One region of the Bradyrhizobium prioriisuperbiae genome, then DNA from elsewhere that is predicted to be linked to it. Evidence: predicted binding sites of a transcription regulator. Region 1 holds the regulator's gene; each other region holds the start of a gene.
What was found. The regulator LexA, encoded in region 1, represses DNA repair genes until DNA is damaged. The targets are predictions, from matches to a motif close to TGTTCNNNNTGTGTTCNG.
Positions count from the first base shown of each region.

Region 2: the regulator LexA is predicted to act here: its motif matches at 2,079-2,096, upstream of RS897_RS32825 (single-stranded DNA-binding protein).
Region 3: the regulator LexA is predicted to act here: its motif matches at 4,317-4,334, upstream of RS897_RS29835 (2'-5' RNA ligase family protein).

Region 1 covers NZ_CP135921.1:7,161,687-7,168,954, forward strand. Annotated here, with positions in the region: gene RS897_RS33560 (peptidylprolyl isomerase) at 1-363, shown strand, start outside; gene trpD (anthranilate phosphoribosyltransferase) at 369-1,382, shown strand; gene trpC (indole-3-glycerol phosphate synthase TrpC) at 1,408-2,220, shown strand; gene moaC (cyclic pyranopterin monophosphate synthase MoaC) at 2,230-2,793, shown strand; gene RS897_RS33580 (molybdopterin molybdotransferase MoeA) at 2,806-4,017, shown strand; gene lexA (transcriptional repressor LexA) at 4,207-4,905, shown strand; gene RS897_RS33590 (hypothetical protein) at 5,182-5,742, shown strand; partial or broken gene RS897_RS33595 (transcriptional repressor LexA) at 5,751-5,861, shown strand; partial or broken gene RS897_RS33600 (ComEC/Rec2 family competence protein) at 6,088-7,268, opposite strand, start outside.
Region 2 covers NZ_CP135921.1:6,983,905-6,991,172, reverse strand. Annotated here, with positions in the region: gene RS897_RS32835 (AraC family transcriptional regulator) at 1-934, shown strand, start outside; gene RS897_RS32830 (outer membrane protein) at 1,064-1,777, opposite strand; gene RS897_RS32825 (single-stranded DNA-binding protein) at 2,288-2,797, shown strand; gene RS897_RS32820 (DUF2306 domain-containing protein) at 3,082-3,483, shown strand; gene gyrA (DNA gyrase subunit A) at 3,640-6,360, shown strand; gene RS897_RS32810 (hypothetical protein) at 6,513-6,779, opposite strand; gene coaD (pantetheine-phosphate adenylyltransferase) at 7,100-7,268, shown strand, end outside.
Region 3 covers NZ_CP135921.1:6,299,858-6,307,125, reverse strand. Annotated here, with positions in the region: gene RS897_RS29865 (PAS domain-containing protein) at 1-559, shown strand, start outside; gene RS897_RS29860 (glutathione S-transferase family protein) at 649-1,296, shown strand; gene RS897_RS29855 (ArsC family reductase) at 1,322-1,675, opposite strand; gene RS897_RS29850 (hypothetical protein) at 1,730-2,758, opposite strand; gene RS897_RS29845 (hypothetical protein) at 2,748-3,086, opposite strand; gene RS897_RS29840 (GNAT family N-acetyltransferase) at 3,151-3,696, shown strand; gene RS897_RS29835 (2'-5' RNA ligase family protein) at 3,686-4,300, opposite strand; gene RS897_RS29830 (ArsR/SmtB family transcription factor) at 4,472-4,831, shown strand; gene RS897_RS29825 (SRPBCC family protein) at 4,828-5,310, shown strand; gene RS897_RS29820 (dicarboxylate/amino acid:cation symporter) at 5,395-6,717, opposite strand; gene RS897_RS29815 (sensor histidine kinase) at 6,999-7,268, shown strand, end outside.

The DNA of each region.
Region 1 (7,268 bases):
CTGGCTGACGAGGCGACAAGCGCCGGGATCAAGGTCGAGACCGCCGCCGCATTCAAGCGCGGCGCGACGGTCGAGAACGTGCCGGCAGCCGTGGTCGAGGCGGTGTTCAAGACCGCCAAGGACGGCTATGGCCAGGCCCAGGGAAGCGGCACCGAGACCCTTATCTACCGCGTCACCGCCATTACTGTGCCGCCACTCGACACCGCCTCCGAGGATAGCAAAAAGTTGAAGGACGCCCTGAAGCAAACGCTTGGCGACGAACGGGTCGGCCAGTACATCTCCAAACTGGAGACGGAGGTCGGCGTCACCATCAATCAGGCTGCGTTCGCGATCGCGACCGGCGCCGCCTCTCAAACAAATTAACGCTCATGGATGATCTCAAAGCCATCATCGGCAAGGTCGCGACCGGCGCCGTTCTGTCCCAGGAAGAAGCCGCAACCGCATTCGACCGGATGATGTCCGGCGAGGCCACGCCATCGCAGATGGGCGGCCTTTTGATGGCGCTGCGGGTACGCGGCGAAACCGTCGACGAAATCACCGGCGCGGTGTCTGCGATGCGCGCCAAGATGCTGACGGTCGAGGCGCCCTCGGACGCCGTCGACGTGGTCGGCACCGGCGGCGACGGGTCCGGCTCGGTCAATGTCTCGACCTGCGCCTCCTTCATCGTGGCCGGCGCCGGCGTGCCGGTCGCCAAGCACGGCAACCGCGCGCTGTCGTCGAAATCCGGCGCGGCCGATTGCCTGGCCGCGCTCGGCGTCAAGATCGACCTGGCGCCGGCCGATGTCAGCCGCTGCATCCGCGAGGCCGGTATCGGTTTCATGTTCGCGCCGGCGCACCATCCGGCCATGAAGAACGTCGGTCCGACCCGGGTTGAACTGGCGACGCGCACGATCTTCAATCTGCTCGGGCCGCTGTCCAACCCGGCCGGGGTCAAGCGCCAGATGGTCGGGGTGTTTTCCCGGCAGTGGGTGCAGCCGCTGGCGCAGGTACTGAAGAATCTCGGCGCCGAATCCGCCTGGGTCGTGCACGGCTCCGATGGCCTGGACGAGATCACCCTCACCGGCCCGACCTTCGTCGCAGCGTTGGAAAAAGGCGCTATCCGCACCTTCGACGTGACGCCCGAAGAGGCCGGCCTCGGCCGGGTCGAGGCCGGCGCGCTGAAAGGGGGCAATGCCGACGACAACGCCAAGGCATTGCAGACGGTGCTTGACGGAACGCCCAGTGCGTTCCGCGACGTCGCGCTGCTGAACGCCGCCGCCACGCTGGTCGTTGCCGGCAAGGTCGCCAACCTCAAGGACGGTGTTGTGATCGGCAGGAAATCGCTCGACAGCGGCGCGGCGGCGAAAAAGCTCGATCACCTCATCGCCGTCTCCAACGCCTGATCCGCAACGCCCGATCGGAACCGTCATGTCCGACATCCTCACCAAGATCGAAGCTTACAAGCGCGAGGAGATCGCGGCCGCCAAGCGCGCGCGGCCGCTCGCCGAGGTGGAAGCCGCGGCGAAAGCCGCCTCCCCGCCGCGCGGTTTCGCCAACGCCATCCGCGCCAGGCTCGCGCGCGGCGACTATGCGCTGATCGCCGAGGTCAAGAAGGCCTCGCCGTCAAAAGGACTGATCCGCGCCGACTTCGATCCGCCGGTGCTGGCCAAGGCCTATGAAGCCGGCGGCGCCGCCTGTCTTTCGGTTCTCACCGATACGCCTTCGTTCCAGGGCCATCTGGATTTCATGGTGGCCGCACGGGCCGCAACCGCGCTGCCGGTGCTGCGCAAGGACTTCATGTACGACCCCTACCAGGTGGTTGAGGCGCGCGCCCATGGCGCGGACTGCATTCTGGTCATCCTGGCGGCGCTCGACGATGCCGCGGCGAAGGACATCGAGGACAGCGCCCTCGGACTCGGCATGGACGTGCTGCTCGAGGTGCACAATCGCGAAGAACTGGACCGCGCGTTGAAGCTTCGTTCGCCGCTGCTCGGCGTCAATAACCGCAACCTGCGCACCTTCGAGACCACCCTCGCCACCAGCGAACAACTTGCGCCGCTGATCCCCGGGGATCGCATCATGGTCGGCGAGAGCGGCATCTTCACCCCTGCGGATCTGGCGCGGCTGGCGCGGGTGGGCATGTCGACATTCCTGGTCGGCGAGAGCCTGATGCGGCAGGCCGACGTGACGGCGGCGACTCGAACGCTGCTGGCGCGCGAGCCTGCGGCCGCGGCGCATTGACCACCTGACATGGCCAAATCGAGCAAGTCATTCAAGCAGACCGCCCTCACCCACATCGACGCCAAAGGTGAGGCGCGCATGGTCGACGTCTCGGCCAAGCCCGCGACCGAGCGTCTGGCGGTGGCCGAGGGACATGTGATCGTCTCCAAGGCGACACTCGATCTGATCGTGTCAGGCAATGCGGCGAAGGGCGATGTGCTGGGCACCGCGCGGATCGCCGGCATCATGGCGGCGAAACGGACATCCGAACTGATTCCGTTGTGCCATCCGCTGGCGCTGTCGAAAGTCACGATCGATATCGCGCCCGACAAGAAGCTGCCGGGATGCCGCGTCACCGCTACCGTCAAGGTGACCGGCCCGACCGGTGTCGAGATGGAAGCGCTGACGGCGGTTTCGGTTGCCTGCCTGACGATCTATGACATGATCAAGGCGGTGGAGCGCGGTGCGCGGATCGAGGCCATCCGCCTGATTGAAAAGAAGGGCGGCAAATCCGGGCACTTCATCATGACGGATGATGACACATCCCGTGATTCACGCACCGGCAAAGCGCGCACAAGAACGAAACAAGACTGACGGGAGTTTCCGATGGCGCTGATGCCGGTTGCTGATGCGCTCGCCGCGGTGGTGTCCGGCGTGGACCCGCTGCCGGAAGAATCTGTCACGCTCGAACAAGGCTACCATCGCGTTCTGGCGCGCGACGTCGCGGCGCGGCGGACCCAGCCGCCGAATCCGATGTCGGCGATGGACGGCTACGCGGTGCGCGCGGCTGACGTCGCCACAGTTCCCGCGCGCCTCACCGTCACCGGCGAAATCGCCGCGGGCCGTCCCTTCACCGGCACGCTGCAGCAGGGCAATGCCATCCGCATCTTCACCGGCGGCGTCATTCCCGACGGCGCGGACGCGGTGGTGATACAGGAAGACACCGATCGGGACGGCGACATCGTCATTGTCAACGAGCGCGCGGTTGCGGCACGCCACATCCGCCCCGCCGGTGTCGATTTCCGCGAAGGCGACGTGCTGCTGCACCGTGGGGCGCGCCTGACCGACCGCGCGCTGTCGCTGGCCGCTTCGATGAATCATACGACGCTGCCGGTGCGGCAGCGTCCCAAGGTGGCGATTCTCGCGACCGGCGACGAACTGGTCGCGGCCGGCGGCGCGCCTGGTCCCGGACAGATCATCTCGTCCAACGCCTATGCGCTGCAGGCGCTGGCGCGCGCGGAAGGCGCCGAAGCGATCGATCTCGGCACCGTCGGCGACACGCTCGAGGCCACAACAGCTGCGGTCCGGCGCGCGCGCGACAGCGGCGCGGATATCCTGGTGACCACCGGCGGTGCCTCGGTCGGCGATCATGACCTGGTCAAGTCCGCGCTCGATGCGGAAGGCGTCGAGATGGCGTTCTGGAAGATCGCGCTGCGCCCCGGCAAGCCGATGATGCACGGGCGGCTCGGATCGATGCGCATCCTCGGGCTACCCGGTAATCCAGTGTCCTCCTATGTCTGCGGCTTCCTGTTCATGGCGCCGCTGATCCGGGCCCTCTCCGGCCGCAGCGATATTCATCCGCCGCTGGAGGCGGCCCTGCTCGGCGGCCCGCTGCCGGAAAACGATCAGCGGCAGGATTACCTGCGCGCGCGTCTCGAGCTGCGCTCCGACGGTCTGCCGATCGCGACCGCGGTGAGCAAGCAGGACAGCTCGCTGCTCGGGAATCTCTCCGCCGCGCAGGCGCTGATCGTGCGGCCCCCATTCGCTGCAGCGGCAGCCGCGGGGTCATCGTGCTTCATCCTTAAGCTTCCCCTCTAGGCATTCTCCGATTTGTTGACCGTAAATTAAGAGGTTGCGGAACACATATGGAACATATAGTGTCCGTTCATGATTTGTTTCGAACGAGTCCCTGTTAAGCGCTTCGGCTCGATCGACTGAACTCAACTTGACAGACTCAACTGACAGACCTGCGGCTGTGACAGCGCCGTATTTTGGGGGAATGGTAAGATGCTCACGCGCAAGCAATACGAACTTCTCCGCTTCATCAATGAGCGGCTGAAGGAAGCCGGAGTGCCCCCCTCGTTCGACGAGATGAAGGACGCGCTCGACCTGCGCTCCAAATCCGGCATTCATCGCCTGATCACCGCTCTGGAAGAGCGCGGCTTCATTCGCCGCCTGCCCAACCGGGCGCGCGCGATCGAAGTCATCAAGATGCCCGAGCAAGCCGCCAACAACGGCGGCGGACGCCGGGGTTTCACCCCCAGCGTCATCGAGGGCAATCTTGGCCGGGTGGTTCGCTCCACCTCGGAAGATGAAGGCGGACGTCCGGTCGCCATTCCGGTGATGGGCCGCATCGCGGCCGGTACGCCGATCGAGGCGCTGCAGACCCGCAGCCACACCATCAACGTACCACCTGAGATGCTCGCCTCGGGCGAACACTATGCGCTGGAGGTCCGCGGTGATTCGATGGTCGAGGCCGGCATTCTCGACGGCGACATGGCGCTGATCCAACGCACCGAAGGCGCCGACACCGGCGACATCGTGGTCGCCCTGATCGACGAGGAAGAAGCCACCCTGAAACGCTTCCGCCGCCGCGGCGCCTCGATCGCCCTGGAGCCGGCGAACGCCGCCTATGAGGTGCGGATCCTGCCGCCCAACCGCGTGCGCATCCAGGGCAAGCTGGTCAGCATCTTCCGGCGTTACTGAAGCGTCTCAAGTTATCCGGCCCACAATCGCCCGGCGGAATGACATCCGCCGGGCATTTTTTGCGCGTGTGCATAGCCGACCGACGGCAGCAAGCCCGCAGCGCCTGTCCCGTCCATCATTAACGATACCGCGCGCAACACCCCCGGGTTCAAAGAATCAAACAATGGTTGATTCACCGTCGGGCCCTAGAATCCACCGGGTCGCGCCACTACGACGATTTGATCGATCCGGAGAGCTGCTGCAGATCGTGGCTCTCGCTTGCGAGGGACCTGCCAAATGTTTCGCATTCTCTCCTCGGTTCGGGAAGATGATGCGCCATTCTTGTTGATGTGCACAACGCTCGTCATCCTGTTCGGGATTGTAAGTATCGCCTGCGGCACCGCATACATCAGACAAATCAACGCACAAAAGATCGTCGCCGAAACGTCGCCGTCCCCTGCAACCATCATCTCCGCTGTTCCAATGAAGAGGAAGTACAGACCGCTTTATCCCAAATGGACCGAGGCGGTGATCAGGTTCGAGCGGCGCACGACGACAGGCATGGTTGCTTGCGAAGCGGTTCGGCTCAACTTCAATTCGTGGTCAACCGAATACCGTCCGGGAAAACTCTTCCAAGTTTATCCACGAAAAACGACGTGCGAAAATCCGATCTATGCCCCCGATATCCACGATCCTGCCAGGATCGGGTGGCTGGTTCTGATCACAACGACAATAACCGTACTTTTCGCCGGACTGATTGCCTACGGACTTTACAGGACGCGACAGCGCGAGATCGCGCTTGCAGCGACGCTCGCGATGCATTTCGATCGTCAGACTGACGACCGATTTCAGACGTGACGTCGACCGGAACCTCGACCGCATTCGAGCCCTCGAACGCCGCCTATGAGGTACGGATCCCGCCGCCCAACCGCGTGCGCATCCAAGGCAAGCAGGTCAGCATCTTCCGGCGTTACTGAAGCGAATTTTGAACCGAGAAAAAGCCGGCGGGCATTACGCCGCCGGCTTTGTTCCTGCGGCTGCCGGCCCGGCACTGTCCGGTTCCGCCGCGTATGGGCCGATGCTGGGCTCGGATGGTTAATCCAAGATTAATCCTCAACAGCAATCCCTTGCGATTTATTGGACGCCTCTTGCGCGCGTTCGGTTCAAGGTTGCCAGTGGCTCGTCGTCGCTCCCGATATCGCGCTAATCGTCAGACAGGCGATCGCTCTCGGCGGGTGTCACGTCCACCGGACGATCGCCGGTGCGATTGGGTGCGCTTGCCGCCTGCCCCTCCTCAATCGGCACAGCCGGCGCCCAGGGACGGTCGCGGCCTGCCGGCTTTTGCGCCTCGGCGATGAAGGTGCCGTCCCTGCGGCGCAGCGCCTGGGAGCCAGACCGGCGCAACCGCGCCTGATCGACCACGTACGCCGCGCAATCGGCAGGCGGCTGCCCGTGGGAGACGAGAAGCGCTGCTCTCGCGCAATCATCGGCGAACGCATCCGGCCTGATCGACAAGGCCACCAGAGACCCATCACGCATCTCGACCACGCAGCCGGCGCCGTCGCATGACACGCCTTCCATCAGGGACGGATCAGTCGCGATGCGTGCATCCGCATCCGCCGCGAGCCACTCCTTGACCAGGAAAGCATCCTTGCCGATGCGCATCAGATGCAGCCGTCCGTCCTTGCCACGCACGCCGATGTTCTGCCCGTCCGACGAGATCAGAATGTCTGGCTGCGGCGTGGCCAACGCCCACAGCGCCGCGACAGCGATCACGGCTAGACCCACGAAACGCAGCGGCGTCCGTAGCAGCCCCAGCATGATCATGCCGACCGTCGCAACCAGCAGTGGCCCGGTGCCGAACGCCGCCATCCGCCCGACCGCGCCCGGCAAAGCCGCGACCCACTGCGCAACCAGGATCATCCAGCCGATGCCGACATCCATCAATTGCCAAAACACGCCGTCGAGGCCGAACGGCATCGCGACCAGTCCCAGCAGCCCCGCCGGCATCACCAGCGCTGAGACCACCGGCATTGCCGCCAGATTGGCCAGCACGCCATAGGGCGTGATGCGATGGAAATGGAACGCCGCATAAGGCGTGGTGGCGAGGCCCGCGATCAGCGACGCCAGCATCAGCAGCATGAATTCGCGTCCGCCCCACAGCGCGATCCGCGTGGCCGTGGAATTGTCCGACGTTGCAAACAACGCCGGTAAACCGTTCGCCACCAGCGCGACCAGGCCGAGCGTCGCGGCAAACGACATCTGGAAGCTCGGGTGCACCAGCGCCTGCGGCGCAAGCACGAGCACCGTCATCGCGGCGATCGCCAGTGTGCGGAAAGTGATGGCGCGCCGGTCCACCATGATCGCGATCAGCACCACGGCCG
Region 2 (7,268 bases), 180 kb from region 1:
TCACGAAGCTTCGGAACTTTCGCAGTGGCGGAACCTGCTTTGCGAATACGTGACGGCCTCGGATCTGGCCTGGTCCCACGTCTACCCGTTTGCCGGCGTGTTCGATGTGTTGCGCCTGACCTCGCTGGATATCGTCCGGATGAGGGCGCCGGTCGGGGGAAGCGAGGCGACAGATGAAGCCAAGGCCGTCTACGCGCTGGTGTACAATCACGCGTCGCTTCCCATCACCTATCGGAACGGGGACCGCGAGGTCTGCCTCAATCGCGGTGAGGCGACGCTGCTCAGGTTCGATCAATCGCTGAAAGCGCGCCGGCAGCCGTCACCGGATAATGAGTGGCGATGCGTGGTCATTCCGCGCGAGCGATTGCTCGGCGCCGTGGCGCATGCGGACGATCTGGTCGGCGAACTGGTGCCGGCCGGCAACGACGCGCTCGGACAGCTCAAGAGCTGCATATCGGTGCAGCTGGATTCCGGCGCGGCGATGCTGACGGATCAGATGGCGGCGTGCCTTGATGATCAGGTTTTTCGCCTGGTGCTGTCGGTGCTGGGCGAGCGCCATGAAACGGCGGGGGCATCGTCCGTGGTCCCTTCGGGATCAGGCGTGCGGGCCGCGCGGCGCGAGGCGGTGCTGGCGGAAATCGCCGTCAGTTATCGCAATCCGGCGCTGTCGGTGGAAGCCATTGCCGCGAAACTCGGGCTGTCGAGGCGTTATGTCTTCGCACTGCTGCGGGAGAGCGGAACCGGATTTTCCGAGCGTGTGCTCGAGTTCAGGCTGCAGGCGGCCTTCGCCACGCTACGCGATATCGATCGGGCGCTGCTCAGGATCAGCGAAGTGGCGTATGAGGCCGGCTTCAACGAAGTCTCGCATTTCAACCGCTGCTTTCGCCGCCGTTTCGCGATGACGCCGACCGAGGCGCGCGCCGCGTTGCGCTGATAAGCTGCAGTCCGAGATACGCGCGTTCGACGAACGGCGAGAACCCAAACGAAAAGCCCGGCCGTGAGGCCGGGCTTCTGTCATCCTGACGGATCAGGACGGGATTAGTCCAGATCGGTACTTGTAATCTCAGTACTTGGCGACGACCGGGCCACCCCAGTTGAAGCGGTAGTTGATACCGGCCTTCACGGTGTGGATGTCGTGGTCGTAGCTGACGAGGGTGCTGGTCGCCGGCACGGTCACGTCGGTCTTGCCGAAGTTGTAGTACTGGTACTCGACCTTGGCCGACCAGTTCGGAGCGAACAGATATTCCAGGCCTGCACCGACGGTGTAGCCGACGTTGTCGCTGGAGGAGGTGAACGGAATGGGCGCACCGTTTCCGGTGGCGGTCACGAAGACATTGTTGCTCTCGCGGAACGCGACACCGCCCTTGGCGTACAGCAGGGCCGGGCCCCAAGTGTAGCCGAGACGACCGGTGACCGAACCGAGGTTGCTGTTACGATCGGAGATCGTGAAGCCCTGCGGAACGAATGCGGCCGAGCGGGTGTCGCGGTTGGTCCAGGAGTACTGGCCTTCGATACCCAGCACCCAGTTCGGGGCGAACTGGTAGTCGGCGCCGACCTGCACACCGCCGAGGAAGCGACCGTCATTGTCACCGAAAATCGAGTTGCCGTCGAACGCGCCGCCGACGTGGCCACCGATATAGAAACCGGTCCAGTTGTAGATCGGGGCAGGCACGTAGGCCGGAGCCTTCGTGTAGCTGCGTGCCGGCAGGTCGGCTGCGAAAGCCGATGCAGTGCCCAACGCGATCAGTGCCACGCTACCCAGCAAAATCTTCTTCATTGTACTCTCCACTTGATCCCCACCACCCGAAGGCGGATCGATTGTTCTAGCCGTCGCGAGCGCCCGACCGTTGCAGAGACTTATACAGCGTCCGCCGCAAAATGCCGTCACCCGAATGCAACAGTCACAAGTGAAATGCTTCGGTCTAAGTTAAGGATTTGTTTAGCTTATTTCGCCCCGAAGGCTTGCCCAAAGACCCCAAGATTTCGACGTATTTGCGTCACATTTCAACGCCGCCGAAGCCATCTCGTTCCCGTCAAAACGGGTTCACTGGGGATTTATTTTGCCATTCGATCTTGTTGAGAACATAATGAGAACATATTATGTCGATCGATCCGATGTGGATAACCCGCATGGGTCCGCCGATGGGCCAGCCTGCGGTCCCGCGAGCGGGTATAGGGTCGGTCGGAACGAGAGCCTCTGGATCGAGAGGCTTCAGAACGAGAGCATTTGGAACGCGAGCCTGCCGGTTGATGGTGTGGGTCCGAGACAAGCGAGTGGAGAGCGGCAATGGCGGGAAGTGTGAACAAGGTCATTCTGATTGGAAATCTCGGGGCGGATCCGGAGATTCGGAAAACCCAGGACGGGCGTCCGATCGCCAATCTGCGGATCGCCACCTCGGAAACCTGGCGTGACAAGGGCACCGGCGAGCGCAAGGAAAAGACCGAGTGGCACCGTGTCGTGATCTTCAATGAAGGTCTGTGCAAGGTCGCGGAGCAGTATCTCAAAAAGGGCGCCAAAGTTTACATCGAAGGCGCGCTGCAGACCCGCAAGTGGACCGACCAGAGCGGCGTCGAGAAGTTTTCGACTGAAGTGGTGCTGCAGGGCTTCAATTCGACCCTGACCATGCTGGACGGCCGTAGCGGCGGGACTGGCGGCGGTGGCTTCGGAGACGACGCCGGCGGCGACTTCGGCTCCAGCGGACCGTCGGGGGGCGCACCGCGCCGCGCTGTGGCAAGTGGCGGCGGCGGCGGTTCGAGCCGCAGCAACAGCGACATGGACGACGAGATTCCGTTCTAAAGATCGGACCGACAGGTCCGTGGAGGATACGGGCGGCTCCTTTGCCGGGTGAGGCAAGGGAGTGGCCCGTTTTCATTTCGGAGTCTGCGGCGAAGGGGCATGTGGTCTCGATCGCGGAGGCGGCGGGGCGATGCTTTCGGTTTCGGGATCGCGGTCGACGTCATTCGGGCTTCAACAAACGAGCCCGGGCCGCGGCAGGCAGAGCAGGGCAAACGGCCGCAGATTGAGAACTTGCTTGCGTCCAGCTGGATGTTAATGTTGTTTACATCAGGCTGGATGTTGGCATGTCATTGACCCCGCTGCTGCAGGAACCCTCCTACACACAAATTCATGCATTTGCGGCGATGGCGGCGTTCGCTCTCGGCGTTGTGCAATTCGCCGCGCCCAAGGGCACGCTGCCGCATCGGACCATCGGCTGGATCTGGGTCGTGTTGATGCTGACGGTCGCCGGGTCGTCGTTCTATATCCATGGCATCAGGCTCTGGGGGCCCTGGAGTCCGATTCATCTGCTGTCGATCTTCGCGCCGATCGCGTTGCTCATGGGCGTGTGGGCGGCGCGGCGCCATCGCGTGCGTGCTCACAAGATCACGATGATCTCGGTCTTTGCCGGCGCACTGCTGATCGCCGGCCTGTTCACGCTGCTGCCGGGACGGGTCATGCACGCGGTGGTTTTCGGGGCAAATTGAGCGCTTTGCGCAACGCGCGGATCATGCGCCCAAATCAAATTATAAATAGCTGAAATAATTGCATTTTTCAGAGCTTGGAAAGCTCCGAAAGGGGTTGGTTCGAGGCGTTGAATCGCCTATATATTTTGATCAGATTCTGTTCGGGGATTTTTTCGTTTGGCTGACCAAGACCATCCGGATTCGGGCTCGTCCGAGCCTGTCGACATTCGTCCGGTTTCAATCACCGATGAGATGAAGCGGTCCTACCTCGATTACGCCATGAGCGTGATCGTGGCGCGCGCGCTTCCCGATGCGCGCGACGGCCTGAAGCCGGTGCACCGGCGCATTCTCTACACCATGCACGAGAACGGTTTCGACTGGAACAAGACGTTCCGCAAGTCGGCCCGCACCGTCGGCGACGTGATGGGTAAATACCATCCGCACGGCGACCAGTCGATTTACGATGCGCTGGTGCGCATGGCGCAGGATTTTTCCATGCGCCTGCCGCTGATCGACGGCCAGGGCAACTTCGGCTCGGTTGACGGCGATACCGCAGCCGCGATGCGTTACACCGAGTCCCGGCTCGCGAAGGTGGCGCACACGCTGCTCGATGATATCGACAAGGACACTGTCGATTTCCAGCCGAACTATGACGGCAGCGAAAGGGAGCCGTCGGTCCTCCCGGCGCGCTTTCCGAACCTGCTGGTCAACGGCTCCGGCGGCATCGCGGTCGGCATGGCCACCAACATCCCGCCGCACAATCTCGGCGAGGTGATCGATGCCTGTATCGCGCTGATAGAAGATCCGGCGCTCAGCATCGACGATCTCATCAACATCGTTCCCGGGCCTGATTTCCCCACCGGCGGCATCATTCTCGGCCGCCAGGGCATCCGCGCCGCGTACCATCTCGGCCGCGGCTCGATCATGATGCGCGGCAAGGTGACGATCGACACCATCCGCAAGGATCGTGAAGCGATCATCGTCTCGGAAATTCCCTACCAGGTGAACAAGGCCACCATGGTCGAGCGCATCGCCGAACTGGTGCGCGAAAAGAAGATCGAGGGCATTTCCGATCTGCGCGACGAGTCCGATCGCGACGGCTATCGCGTGGTGATCGAGTTGAAGCGCGACGCCGTGCCCGACGTGGTGTTGAACCAGCTCTACCGGTTCACGCCACTGCAAACCAGTTTCGGCGCCAATATGGTGGCGCTCGATGCCGGCCGTCCGCAACTGATGAATTTGAAGGATCTGCTGACCCTGTTTGTCGCGTTTCGCGAACAGGTCGTTACCCGGCGGACCAAATTCCTGCTCACCAAGGCGCGCGATCGCGCCCATATCCTGGTCGGCCTCGCCATCGCGGTCGCCAACATCGACGAAATGATCCGTGTCATCCGCACGTCGCCCGATCCGGCGACCGCGCGCGAGATCCTGATGTCGCGCGACTGGCCGGCCAAGGACGTCGCGGCCATGATCACGCTGATCGACGATCCGCGCCATCGCCTTGCCGAAGACGGCACCGCGCGGCTGTCAATGGAGCAGGCCAAGGCGATCCTCGATCTGCGCCTGCAGCGCCTGACTGCGCTGGGCCGTGACGAGATTTCCGAAGAGCTCGACAAGCTTGCGCTCGAGATTGCCGATTACCTGGAGATCCTGCGCTCGCGCGCCCGGGTCCAGACCATCGTCAAGGACGAACTGATCGCGGTCAAAACCGAGTTCGCAACGCCGCGCCGCACCGTGATCGTCGATCAGGAAGGCGAGGTCGAGGACGAAGACCTGATCCAGCGCGAAGACATGGTGGTGACGGTGTCGCACCACGGTTATGTCAAGCGGGTGCCGCTCTCGGCCTATCGGGCGCAGAAGCGCGGCGGCAAGGGCCGTTCGGGCATGCAGACCCGCGACGAGGATTTCGTCAGCCGGCTGTTCGTCGCTTCGACCCACACCCCGGTGCTATTCTTCTCCTCGCGCGGCCAAGTCTACAAGGAGAAGGTCTGGCGGCTGCCGATGGCGGCACCCAACGCCCGCGGCAAGGCGCTGATCAACATCCTGCCGCTGGAGCAGGGCGAGCGCATCACCACCATCATGCCGCTGCCGGAGGATGAATCCTCCTGGGCCAATCTGGACGTGATGTTCGCGACCACCGGCGGCAACGTCCGGCGCAACAAGCTCTCGGACTTCGTCGACGTCCGCCGTTCCGGCATCATTGCCATGAAGCTGGACGAGGGCGAGGCCATCGTCGACGTGCAGATTTGCACCGAGCACGACGACGTGCTGCTGACAGGCGCCGGCGGCCAGTGCATCCGGTTCCCGGTGACCGACGTGCGCGTGTTCACGGGGCGCACCTCGATGGGGGTGCGCGGCATCGCGCTGGCGGACGGCGACACGGTGATTTCGCTGTCGATTCTGCGCCATGTCGAGGCGACGTCCGAGGAGCGTTCGGCGTATCTGAAGATGCGGCGCGCGGTCTCAGGCGATGCCGGCGCCGAGGAGCCGGTGGAGGCCGACGGTGAGGAGGCCTCGGGAGCAATCCAGCTGAGTTCCGAGCGTTATGTCGAGATGTCGGCGCAGGAGCAGGTGGTGCTGACGGTGTCGGTCAACGGCTACGGCAAGCGCACCTCGTCCTACGAGTACCGGACCACCGGGCGGGGCGGCAAAGGCATCGTCGCCATGTCGGTCAACAACCGCAATGGCAAGCTGGTGGCCTCATTCCCGGTGGAGCACAGCGACCAGATCATGCTGGTGACCGACGCCGGCCAGCTGATCCGCTGCCCGGTCGAGGGCATCCGCGTCGCCGGCCGCTCCACCCAGGGGGTGATCGTGTTCGACACCGCCGAGGATGAACACGTCGTCTCGGTCGAACATCTGACTGAGACCGATGAGGAAAATGGAAACGGAGCCTGATACTTATCGGGCTTGCTGAAACAAATATTTATTAGAATCAAAAAGCCGCTCGCGGGCACACGAGCGGCTTTTTACTTGGGGGGGGGGGTCTACAAAATTTCGGAGGTGGATAAACTTGGCGGTGGTCTACGAAACTGGAGGCTTGCGGTCGTTTAGCGAGCGACGATCCGCTCGGCGGTGACGACGCGGGCCTCGACCTTCACGGTGGCCTTGGAGCCGGCCTTGCGCAGGCAGGAATTCTCGAAATTCGGCCAGGCCTGCTCGGAGCACCCACGACCCACCGGGCGGATGTCGAGCCGGTCGCCCTTGGCCATGGCCACAGGGACACTTGCTTCCACCTGGGGTGCGAAGCCCGGCAGAACGGTGAGAGCGGCCGCGATGAAAGCCGCGATGGTGATCGCCGAGAGCGCCTTGATCATGGAAGTCCCCTGTTATGCTGCCGAGGCCCCATCCGGCCCGGTTCGTCGTTGGTAGCGTTGTAGCCGGCCACCGTTTCAGCCGGTCTGCGTCGCTGCGGAAAATGGTTTCGTCGCAACGCGGAATTGTTTCGTGGCGCCTGATGGGATGAAACAAACGCCCGAAAAAGCAGTGATTTCGCCGTTGTTGCCCCGTGCCGCCCGCCTTGCAGATAAGACGCCTTGAGAGCCGAACGGGTTCGATCCCGGGCCGGAAATAAAAGACCCCGGTCGATGGAACCAGGGCCGCTTGCGGGTCCTGCCGGGGCGGGGTAGAGGGGGGAATGCCGCGTATTGCCCTTTATGCCGGGTCTTTCGACCCTGTCACCAACGGCCACCTCGACGTGGTCCGACAAACCGTCAGCCTGGTCGACCGCATTGTGGTCGCGATCGGCATCAACCCCGGCAAAAAGCCGCTGTTTACGACCGAGGAGCGCCTGGAGATGATCCAGG
Region 3 (7,268 bases), 860 kb from region 1:
ACAGCGCGATCTGCTGAATGCCTGGCTGCGGCTTTTTGCCAGAGGTGGACGGGTTCCGTGCCGAGACGATTTTCGGCCCGAACGCATGGACGAGGAATTGCCCGATCTGGTGTTTTTGCGGGTCGAACGCGGGCCAGGATCGCCGCGGTTTATCATCGAAAGCGACGGCATACGGCCCGCCGATGCCCATGGCAGCGCCGGCAAGGGCCGCTATCTCGACGAATATCTCGGCCCCAAACTGGGACCCAGCGCGGTGGCGGTCTACGAGGAATGTTATCGCCGAGCCCGTCCCGCTTACACCATTTCAATGGTTGATGACATTTACGGCCGCTCCGTCGACTACGAACGCCTACTGCTGCCGTTTTCCGAGGGCGACGGCGTCAACACCATCATCGCCTCGCTCAAGACGATCAGCGAGAGTGGTGGCTTCGAGATCCGAAATCTGATGCGGGCCCACCTCACGGCGCCGGTCTTCAAGCTGCGCACCATCATCGATCGTGACCTGGCTCATCGCAGGCCCGGGCTCATTCCACCCGGCGACATCATCGAACTGATCTGACGGACAAAGTTGCGATCCGAGCGGAATTATTGCACGGTCATTGTTCGCAGCCACGCCGTGGGCCACCCCACCCAAACAGATTTTTCAAGATGCAATCACAAGATGCTCAACCGCTCCGGATCTGGGGGCGCGCCAACTCCGTCAACGTTCAAAAAGTCCTGTGGTGCTGTCACGAACTCGGCATCGATTACGAGCGCCTCGACGCCGGCATGCAATTCGGCCGCACCCAGGACGCCGATTATCTGGCCATGAATCCCAATGCACGCGTGCCGACCCTGGTGCACGGCGACTTCGTGTTATGGGAATCCAATTCGATCATGCGCTATCTCGTGCTGCAGTTCGATCCGAACTCCACGCTTTATCCGGGCAAGCCGCAAGTCCGCGGCAGCCTCGAGCGCTGGCTCGACTGGTCGCTCTCGACGCTGCAGCCGGCCGAGCGCCCGGTGTTCTGGGGGCTGGTCCGAACACCGCCGGATCAGCGCGACATGGCGGCGCTGCAGCAGGCCACCGACGCCGTCGCAGCGTTGTGGCAGATCCTCGATGCCCACCTCACAGGCCGCACTTTCGCTGAGGGCGATCAGTTCACCCTCGCCGACATTACGCTCGGCACCTATGCGCGCCGCTGGTTTGGTGTCGAAGGCGTTCGCAAACCGACCCTGCCCCATCTGGAGCGCTGGTACGCGGGACTAGTGGGCCGCGCGGGCTTCCAGCGCTTCGTCGCCCCGCCACTGTCCTGATCGACGCCAACGCAGAGACCAATGGTCAGCGCTTGCCGACATCAGCCGCATAGATCTCCGGCTTGAAGCCGACAAGGACCCGTCCGCCGAGATCCAGCACCGGCCGCTTGATCATGGAGGGCTGCGCCAGCATCAGCGCGATGGCCTTCTTCTCGGTGAGTCCGGCCTTGTCGGCATCCGGCAAGGCGCGAAAGGTGGTGCCTGCGCGGTTGAGCAGCGTCTCCCAGCCGACCTCCTTGCTCCAGCTCTCGAGCCGCTTCCGGTCGATGCCGGCGGCCTTGTAGTCATGGAAGTCGTACGCGATCTTGTGGCCGTCCAGCCACGCCCGCGCCTTCTTCATGGTGTCGCAATTCTTGATGCCATAGATGGTAGTGGTCACGCCGAACGCCCCGTCCAAATCGCTGTGCGAGCCCGCGGCGCCTCATCGTCCGCATTATCCCAAGAAGCTCGCATTCTTGAGTTTGTCCAGAAAACCGCCGCGCGCGATCATATAATGAATGTCACCGGGAAAGTTAACCGCCTTGGTGAGGTTTTCGATCGCGCTCCGAAGAAAGGCTCCGGGCGCCGGTACCTTGTGTCGACCTTTCGCCGGCACAGACGCCGACGTGAAATTATCCAGGAAGGCAGGATCAGTGTCGTCAACTTTGATCTTCTGATGCGGCGCCGATGTCGCGTCATGGCCGATCCTGACGCTTAGTCCATTGATCGTGGTCCGGGCCGGAACGGCCTTGTCGCCGTCGCCGGTGATGATCCCTCGTCCCATCAGATCCAGTTTGACCGATTGCGGCAATGTGGTGGGACCGAAGACGATATCGACCGGACAGGCATTCTTTGCCGATGCAAATTTATACCAGAAACTGGCATCATCATTGTCCGCGGGCTTGGTGGTGTAGAGGCAGTCAAAGCCCCAGCACCCCTTCAGCTGGGCACGATAGCTGCCGAGCGTGACGGCGAGATTGCGCATCGAGACCCCGCCGCCGGAATGGCAGGCGATGACGAGGTTCCTGATACCGAACTTCGGCGGAGAATCCGGGTTCTGCAGCCGCGCCAGGGCACCAAGCACCTCGTCGAGATATTGCTCGCCCCACTTGTCCCCCACCAGGATCTCCGAGTGATACTTTCCTTCCCAATGGGATGACTTCGGCCCGTCCTTGACGGAATGCCTGAAGCCGAGCCAGGGCGCGATCAAGATCACATCCTTGTTGGAATCACGAACCTGCTCCCGCACCTTGGAGGCATTGTCGTAGAAAAAAGCCGTGTGGCTTTGGACTTCGTATCCGTGCAGCCAGAGGACCACGTCCAGAGTGGCATTCAAGGACGCGTTGCCCGAAGCGGATTTGTCGGCAGTCAGGTGTTTCGGCGAAAGATAGACGGCAGTCGGCCGCATACACGTACTGCCGGACGTCGTAAATAAAGTCCGGCCGGGAAAGGTTTTGCCGTCGTCTTTCAGCTCACAGGCCATGGAGCGCCTTCCGGTTCGTCACGTCAATTGCTTCAGCAAAACCATTGCGAATATGACGTTGGTCGGGTTCGCCCGCGACGAGGTTCACGGCAAATCGGCCGAGCGCCCGGTCATTTCTTTGACTATCCGAGAACGCCGCGGTCCGGATCACTAGTCCGAACGGGTGATGTCGTCGGCTGCGCAGCCTCAAGGTCTTTTCTCGGTCAGTCCGGCCCGGTCGCGATCTTGTGACTGTCGAGCCAAACCTGCATCGTCTTGCAAGTGTCGTCTTCCGGATGGCCTCGCAGTTCTTGATGCCGTAAAAGGCAATCGTCACGTCGATCGTCATTCTCCCGCGGCATGACGCTCATGCGGCTCGCCCTCAGAACTCATCCGTCACGGATCCAAGATTTATGCGGCTCGAAACACCAAGGCTGATCCTGCGACCCTGGCAAGACGGCGACCGCGCCTCTTTCGCTGCCATCAATGCCGATGCCGAGGTGCGGCGCTATTATTATCCCAGCACCTTGAGTACTGCCGAGACCAATGACCTGATCGATGCCGAGATCGACCAGTTGCGGCAGAACGGCTTCGGCTTTCTCGCGGTCCAGCGCGAGTTGGACGGGGCTCTGATCGGAGGGGCCGGCCTATCGCGCCCCGGGCCGGAAGTGCCGGGATCTCACGAGGCGGAGATCGGCTGGATTCTGGGCCGCGCGTACTGGCGGCAAGGCTATGCGACCGAACTGGCTGCCTCCCTGTTCGATGTCGCCTGGACCAGGCTGCACCTCGCGGAGGTCATCGGCTACACCTCGAATATCAATCTGCCGTCGCAACGCGCCATGGAGAAGGTCGGCATGAGTTATGTTCCAGGTGCCGACTTCAATGATACCACCGTGCCCGTAGGCCATATTCTGCGACCCCACCTGCTGTATCGGATCGTCAACCCGCTCAAACGTTAGCGCGCAGCGGCCAACGTCCCAGTTCCTTGTACAAGCTCTGGCCGTGGAGACTGTGCACCAGTGTGAAGTCGCGCACCCGCACCATGACCGGTTCGTCCAAAGCCGTCGCGGGAACGAGCTTGCTGCCGTACAGCAGGGTGACGTGGGGCGTGAACGATAACGGAGCACGCACGCGCAATTCGCTGCCTGCCATCGCCTCGCCGATCGCACGATACAACGCTATGACCGATGCCGAACCGGAACCGCAGCGCAAGACCAGTGGATACGGCTGCCGGGTCTTAAAACTCATGACGCGGTCGAACACGAGATCGAAGCATGACATCTCGACAGTGGACGCAGCCTGTCTTGCAATATCGATCAAGCGGTCATCAAGCATCCAACGGTGCCCGATCGGGTTGAGCGACAGGTGCAGGTTTCGCGTCGGCCGCAACGCTCCCTGCAATTCGAACTGATCGTTCTGTGCCTGCGCAACACGTCCGAGAGCGGCGGCATTGGTGGGGTCGATCAGGTTCGCGAAGAACACAGGATCGCGGTTCGGCTCGGCCGGGCCGCCCCCAAAGTCGAATTGCAACTGGTTGGGATGACTTCTTCGACGCCACGCCATACGCAATCTCCAAGACAAGAACAAATCACGAACAATTGCGTATGTAAAGTTCGCTCTGACCTCAGCTCAAAACTTAGGTGTTGACCTAAGTATTGCTCTGATCTAGAGGTCCACGCGTAGCCCGGACAGGGCCACCTCACCAGCCACGCCAGAGCCGCCTGGAATCGTGAAATGACAGCCACCGCTATCAGCCAGGGTTCGCCGGCACCGCCTATCGATCATGTGTTTCGCGCACTGTCCGATCCGACGCGCCGCCACGTGCTGGAGCGGCTGAGCCAAAGCCCCGCCTCGGTCAGCGAACTCGCTGGCGCTTTCAAGATGGCGCTGCCCTCCTTCGTCCAGCATCTGAAGATTCTGGAAGGATGCGGACTGGTGCATTCAGCGAAGTCCGGCCGTGTCCGCACTTACCGCCTCGCCCCGCAACAGCTCCGCCTCGCGGAAGACTGGCTAAGCCAGCAGCGCGCGCTGTGGGAACGCCGCTTCGATCAGTTCGACGCCTATGTGATGAGCCTCAAGGAGACAGATACGTGACACAATCATCGATCCCGACCATCGACCCGAATCTCGATCTCGTTCTGGAACGCACAATCGACGCTCCGCTCGCTCTGGTGTGGTCCGCCCTCACCAAGCCCGAACATGTCGTCAAATGGTTTGTGCCGGCACCCTGGACCATCACGGCCTGCGAGATCGACCTGCGGCCCGGCGGCATCTTCCGCACCGTGATGCGATCCCCCGAGGGCCAGGAATTCCCGAATGACGGCTGCTTTCTCGACATCGTGCCACAGGAACGGCTGGTGTGGACGGATGCGCTGAAGCGGGGCTGGCGCCCGTCCGAGAACCCGTTCTTTACGGCGATCGTCACCCTGGATACGCAAGGCGACGTCACCCGCTACATCGCCCGCGCCATCCATCGGGACCCAGCCGGCAAAAGCAAGCACGAGGAAATGGGCTTCCATCAGGGCTGGGGCACGTGCATCGACCAGCTCAACAAGCTGGTGAAGACGCTTTAGGAGCGCCTCTAAGCATCCCTCAAAAGAAAATCGCCGCACGCACCATGTCCGGTGCGTGCGGCGATGTCGTTTAAACCGTCGCGCTTATTCGGCCGGCGCCAGAACCACGTCGACATCCGCCTCCACCGTGGAGCCGCTCAGCGCGGCCGACAACTTCGCGGTGTCGAGCTCACCTTCCCACCGCGCCACCACGATGGTTGCGACCGCATTGCCGATGAAGTTGGTGATGGCGCGGCACTCCGACATGAAGCGGTCGATGCCCAGGATCAGCGCCATGCCGGCGACGGGAATCGACGGCACAACCGACAGGGTCGCGGCGAGCGTGATGAAGCCCGCTCCGGTGATGCCGGCGGCCCCCTTCGAGCTCAGCATGGCGACCAGCAGCAGCAACACCTGATCGCTGAGGCTGAGATGGATGCCGCAGGCCTGCGCGATGAACAGCGACGCCAGCGTCATGTAGATGTTGGTGCCATCAAGATTGAACGAGTACCCGGTCGGGATCACCAGGCCGACCACCGAGCGCTTGCACCCCGCCCGCTCCATCTTTTCCATCAGGCTCGGCAGAGCCGCTTCGGAACTGCTGGTACCGAGCACTAGCAACAGCTCTTCCTTGATGTAACGCAGCAGCGCGACGATCGAAAAGCCATTGTAGCGCGCGACCAGCGCCAGCACCACGAACACGAACAGTGCTGAGGTGATGTAGAAAGTCGCGACCAGGAACGCGAGGCTGGCGATCGAGCCGATGCCGTATTTGCCGATGGTGAAGGCCATGGCGCCGAATGCACCGATAGGCGCGGCTTTCATCAGGATCGCGACCAGGCGGAACATCGCCTGTGTCAGCGACGTCATCACCGTCATCGCCGGATCAGCCTTCTCACCGATCAGCGCCAGCGCGATGCCGAACAGCACTGCAAAGAACAGGACCTGCAGGATATCGCCGGAGGCCAGCGCGGCGATCGGCGTGGCCGGAATAACGTTCATGAGGAAGCCAACGATGGTCGCGTCATGTGCCTTGGCCGCATAGGAGGCCGTCGCCTTCGGATCGAGGCTCGCAGGATCGATGTTCAGTCCAGCGCCCGGCTGGATCACGTTGCCGACGATGAGGCCGATGATCAGCGCCAACGTCGAGAAGGTGAGGAAATAGAGCATCGCCTTGCCGGCCACACGACCGACCTTCTTGAGATCGCCCATGCCGGCAATGCCGGTGGTGACGGTCAGGAAGATCACCGGCGCGATGATCATCTTGACCAGCTTGATGAAGGCGTCGCCGAGCGGCTGCAGGCTGGTGCCGAGCTGGGGATAAAAATGTCCGAGCAGGATGCCGGCAAAAATCGCCGCCAGCACCTGGACATAGAGATGGCGATAGAACGGTTGGGACGCACGCACGGCCGCATGGGCGTCGGCCATCGGAATGGGCTGCATGATCGTATCCTCCTTGCGATCCTGCGGCGGCTTCTTGTGCGGAGCCTGGGATCGCGGCTTGTTTGCGAAATGGCGGCGCCAGACGCGCCGCAAGTGGCGTGCCTTAAGCAGGCGGCGTGCCAAGCGACATCGCAGCATTCAAGCCATTGATTTACATCACAAAAATATAGCATCGCGCACAACACGCTGGACATTTTGTGCGATTTTCCGCACAATTTTACCAAGCATGTGCGTTTTCCCGCACGGGCACCTTAGGTGGATAGCAGATGGTTTTGAGACTGGTTTCGGACAGCAGCTTGCTGCACAGCCGATCCTGGCGATGGTGGCTCCTGCCAGTTGCCGCGGCCGTCGTCGTGCTGCTGGCGCTCGATCAGAGCGCCCACATCTGGGCGGAGCAGCGGGCGCTCGCTGGGCTGCGCAGTGAAGCGGAGGCCACCGCCTCGCAACGTGTGGCCGTGCTCCAGAGCGAAATCGAGAAGCAGCGCGCCCTGCCCTTCGTGCTGGCGCAGGATCCGGACGTCCGCCAGGCCCTGTCC